2 regions of the Streptococcus sp. Marseille-Q8145 genome follow, and region 2 is predicted to be linked to the other one. Evidence: predicted binding sites of a transcription regulator. Region 2 holds the regulator's gene; the other holds the start of a gene.
The links. The regulator HrcA, encoded in region 2, represses chaperone genes, less so after heat shock. The targets are predictions, from matches to a motif close to TTAGCACTCNNNNNNNNNGAGTGCTAA.

Region 1 (2,402 bases), on a different contig from region 2:
GCGCTTTTGCTGGCTTGCTCTTTCCTGTCATGAACGGAATGAGCCTGATCAATACGGCTATCGTGATTTTTGTAGGTTCAGCCATTATGCTCAATGATCCTAATGTGAAGACCTCAGTAGCCATTGGTCTGATTTCAACCTTTACACAGTTTTCTCAACAATACTATCAGCCTATCATTCAGGTTGCGGCAAGCTGGGGAAGTCTGCAGCTGGCTTTCACTGGTGCGGATCGGATTCAGGAAATGTTTGATGCGCCCGAGGAAGTGCGCCCGCAGAATGCACCAGCCTTTACCGAGCTGAGAGAAGGCGTCGAGATAAAGCATGTGGATTTCTCTTATGTCGAAGGTAAGCCGATTTTGAAAGATGTTTCCATTTCAGCGCCAAAAGGTAAGATGATTGCTGTTGTAGGACCGACAGGATCAGGGAAGACGACCATCATGAACCTGATCAATCGTTTTTACGATGTGGATAAGGGTAGTATCGAATTTGACGGACGCGATATCCGAGACTATGACTTAGATAGCTTGCGCAGTCATGTAGGTATCGTTTTGCAAGATTCTGTCTTGTTCAGTGGAACCATTCGAGACAATATCCGATTTGGAGTGCCGGATGCAAGTCAGGAGATGGTTGAAATCGCTGCGCGTGCTACCCATATTCACGAGTATATTGAAAGCTTGCCTGATAAATACGATACAATCGTAGATGATGATCAAAACATCTTTTCAACAGGTCAAAAGCAATTGATTTCGATCGCTCGAACCCTTTTGACCGATCCTCAAGTGCTGATCTTGGATGAGGCCACCTCTAATGTTGATACGGTAACCGAGAGCAAGATTCAGAGCGCGATGGAGGCTATTGTGGCAGGCCGAACCAGCTTTGTCATCGCTCACCGCTTAAAGACCATATTGAATGCAGACCAGATTATTGTCCTAAAAGATGGGGAAGTCATTGAAAGAGGCAATCATCATGAATTGCTGCATCTAGGCGGCTTCTATTCTGAGCTCTACCACAATCAATTTGTATTTGAATAAATATATACAGAAACGGAGGTATTCCATGAGGATACCTTCGTTTTTTGAAAGGAATTAATCAATTTTGTCCTGATCTATCTCTTTCATCGAACCAATCTGCTTCTTTTCATCGTAGGAGTCATCTTAGCTATTTTGGGAATTCTTGTCATGCTGGTCTTTGGCTATGGCATCTACAAGGGTAGACTAAATTTGCAAAAGGTTATTGATGATTTTGAAGAGAAACTGAAGTTAGCTCAATAATGTTTCCAATTAATTTCCCCAAAAACTTTGTCATTCGGCAAAGTTTTTTCTTGACTATTTCTGACCAAGTGATAAAATAATAACTATAGATTAGCACTCGATGTCATAGAGTGCTAAAATTCAATCTTTGGAGGAAAAAGATGTTAAAACCATTAGGTGACCGTGTGGTCTTAAAAGTAGAAGAAAAAGAACAGAAAGTTGGTGGCTTTGTCATTGCTGGTGCAGGGCAAGACGCGACAAAAGAAGCGACAGTCATCGCAGTCGGCCAAGGGATCCGTACGCTCAATGGAGAATTGGTCGCACCAAGTGTCAAGCCAGGTGATAAGGTTTTAGTTGAAAGCCATGCTGGCATTGAAGTCAAAGATCAGGATGAGAAATTCTTGGTTGTTGGAGAAGCAAGCATTCTTGCAATTGTGGAGTAAAAATCTAAGAAAGAGGTTTAAAAATGGCAAAAGATATTAAGTTTTCATCAGATGCACGTAGTGCAATGGTTCGTGGTGTGGATATTCTAGCAGATACTGTCAAGGTAACCTTGGGCCCTAAAGGTCGCAATGTTGTTTTGGAAAAATCTTTTGGCTCACCTCTCATCACCAATGACGGTGTGACCATTGCCAAGGAAATCGAACTGGAAGACCACTTTGAAAATATGGGGGCTAAGCTGGTGTCAGAAGTGGCTTCAAAAACCAACGATATCGCTGGAGACGGAACAACGACTGCTACTGTATTGACCCAAGCTATCGTTCGTGAAGGAATTAAAAACGTTACTGCGGGTGCTAACCCAATCGGTATCCGCCGCGGGATTGAAGCAGCAGTTGCGACTGCTGTCAGCGCTCTGAAAGAAACGGCGATTCCGGTTTCTAACAAAGAAGCGATTGCTCAGGTTGCTGCCGTGTCTTCTCGCAGCGAGAAAGTCGGCGAGTACATCTCTGAAGCTATGGAAAAAGTTGGCAACGATGGCGTTATCACCATTGAAGAGTCCAAAGGTATGGAAACAGAACTGGATGTCGTAGAAGGAATGCAGTTTGACCGTGGCTACCTGTCTCAATACATGGTGACGGATAGTGAAAAAATGGTGGCCGATCTGGACAACCCTTATATCTTGATTACAGACAAGAAAATTTCTAACATTCA
Region 2 (2,402 bases):
ATTCAGGTCTTACACGTAGGAAGTTATGACAGTGAGCCGGCTTCTTTTGAAGAAATGGATAGGCTGGCAAGCAGCTTGGGACTGGAGAGATGCGACCAAGTTCACAGAGAGATTTACTTGAGCAACAAAAATAGGACACCAGAAGAAAAGTTGAAAACCATCTTAAGGTATTCCGTCAGATAGGAGGAATTTGTCATGCCAAGACCTACAACAAAAAACGATTTGCTGGCTGCAGCTACAGAAAATTTCGAAAAACTGAATCTACTTATTTCGAACATGACAGCAGAAGAGTTGGCGAGGCCCTTTGATTTTTCAAAGGATGAGAAAAAGAAAGAAGCCCACTGGAAGCGCGATCGGAACCTGAGGGATGTCTTAATCCATCTTTATGAGTGGCACCAACTGCTGCTCAACTGGGTGCAGGCCAATCAAAGGGGAGAAGAGAAGTCCTTCCTGCCTGCTCCCTACAATTGGAGAACTTATGGTGAGATGAATATCGCATTTTGGGAAAAGCACCAGCAGACCTCTCTTGAGGAGGCGAGTTCTTTATTGGTTAATTCACATAAAGCTGTCCTGGACCTAGCTGCAACCCTAACCAATGAAGAATTGTTTTCCAAGGGAGTTTATAGATGGACGGGCGGAACGACCTTGGGTTCTTATTTTGTCAGCTCTACATCCAGCCACTATGATTGGGCTATGAAAAAGCTTAAAGCTCATCAAAAGAATTGTAAAAGGAATCTTGTCCAATAAAGTTTTCTAGGACTTGAGACCGATTTTTAGCACTCTTGCAAAAAGAGTGCTAATTTTTTGGTTTTTTTGTCTTGACATTCATTTTTAAGAGTGTATAATAGAATCATAACTTAGCACTCGATGTGTCAGAGTGCTAAATATAAAAAATAAAATCTCGCCAGTGGCTGGAAATTTTCTAAAGAGAGGTGAGGTCCTTGGTAACAGAACGCCAAAATGAGATTTTAAATCTAATTATTGATATCTTTACCAAGACGCATGAGCCTGTCGGTTCTAAAGCCTTGCAAGAGTCTATCCAGTCTTCGAGTGCTACCATCCGTAATGACATGGCAGCCTTGGAAAAGGAAGGGTTACTAGAAAAGGCCCATACATCGAGTGGTCGCAAACCCAGTGTCGCTGGTTTCCAGTATTTTGTCCGTCATTCCTTGACCTTTGATCAGCTTGCGGAAAATGAGCTCTACGAGGTTGTCAAAGCTTTCGACCAAGAGTTCTTCAAGCTGGAGGATATCCTGCAGCGGGCAGCGGACGTCTTGGCAGAGTTGAGTGCTTGCACGGTTGTAGCTCTTGACGTCGAGCCTAGTCGGCAACGGCTGACGGCTTTTGATATCGTTGTTATTAGCCAGCACGCAGCCTTAGCTGTCTTTACTCTGGATGAGTCCAATACCCTGACCAGTCAGTTCATGATTCCTAGGAATTTTCTCCAGGATGACCTACTGCGCTTGAGGGATATGATTCAGGAGCGCTTTCTGGGACAGACGGTTTTAGATATCCACTACAAGATTCGGACAGAGATTCCGCAGATTATCCAGCGTTACTTTACGACGACGGACAATGTTCTCGATCTCTTTGAGCATATTTTTGCTCAGATGTTTTCGGAAAAAGTAGCTGTAGCTGGTAAGGTTCAGTTGCTACGTTTTGCGGATCTTGAGGCTTATCAGTTCTTTGATGATCGTCAGAAGGTGGCTTTTGAAATCCGTGATAGTCTAGCTGAGGATCAGATGCAAAATGTCCGTGTTGCGGACAGTCAAGAGGACTGTCTGGCCAATCTAACCTTGATTTCCAGCAAATTTTTAATTCCCTATCGAGGCTTTGGTATGCTGGCAGTGGTCGGTCCAGTCAATCTGGATTACCAAAAGGTGGTCAGTCAGCTCAATGTTGTCAATCGAGTCTTGACTATGAAACTCACAGATTTCTACCGATATCTGAGTAGCAATCATTATGAGGTGAGTTGAACATGAAATTACATAAATTCCTAAAAAGGAGGCGAAAAATGTCTGAGGAAACAAAAAACGAAGAAGTAAAAGAAGAGGAAGTGGTAGAAGCTACTGAAGAAGCTGTAGAGACTGCAGAAGAAAAGGTAGAAACCGCTAAAGAAGCGGATGAAACTACTCCTGAAAAATCAGAACTAGAACTAGCAAATGAGCGTGCAGAAGACTTTGAAAATAAATACCTTCGCGCTCATGCAGAAATGCAAAATATCCAACGTCGTGCCAATGAAGAACGTCAACTCTTGCAACGCTATCGTAGCCAAGATTTGGCAAAAGCGATTCTCCCTTCTTTGGATAACCTTGAGCGTGCACTTGCCGTTGAAGGATTGACAGACGACGTCAAAAAAGGCTTGGAGATGGTACAAGAAAGCTTAATTCATGCCCTTAAAG

Region 1: a site for HrcA is predicted at 1,362-1,388, ahead of groES (co-chaperone GroES). Genes of this name have one in related genera too.

The regions. Positions count from the first base shown of each region.
Region 1 covers NZ_CBCOPQ010000004.1:48,979-51,380, forward strand. The annotation lists gene ACWPVL_RS08490 (ABC transporter ATP-binding protein) at 1-1,031, shown strand, start outside; partial or broken gene ACWPVL_RS08495 (DUF202 domain-containing protein) at 1,089-1,271, shown strand; gene groES (co-chaperone GroES) at 1,412-1,693, shown strand; gene groL (chaperonin GroEL) at 1,717-2,402, shown strand, end outside.
Region 2 covers NZ_CBCOPQ010000002.1:437,857-440,258, forward strand. The annotation lists gene ACWPVL_RS05565 (GyrI-like domain-containing protein) at 1-183, shown strand, start outside; gene ACWPVL_RS05570 (ClbS/DfsB family four-helix bundle protein) at 196-747, shown strand; gene hrcA (heat-inducible transcriptional repressor HrcA) at 942-1,976, shown strand; gene grpE (nucleotide exchange factor GrpE) at 2,015-2,402, shown strand, end outside.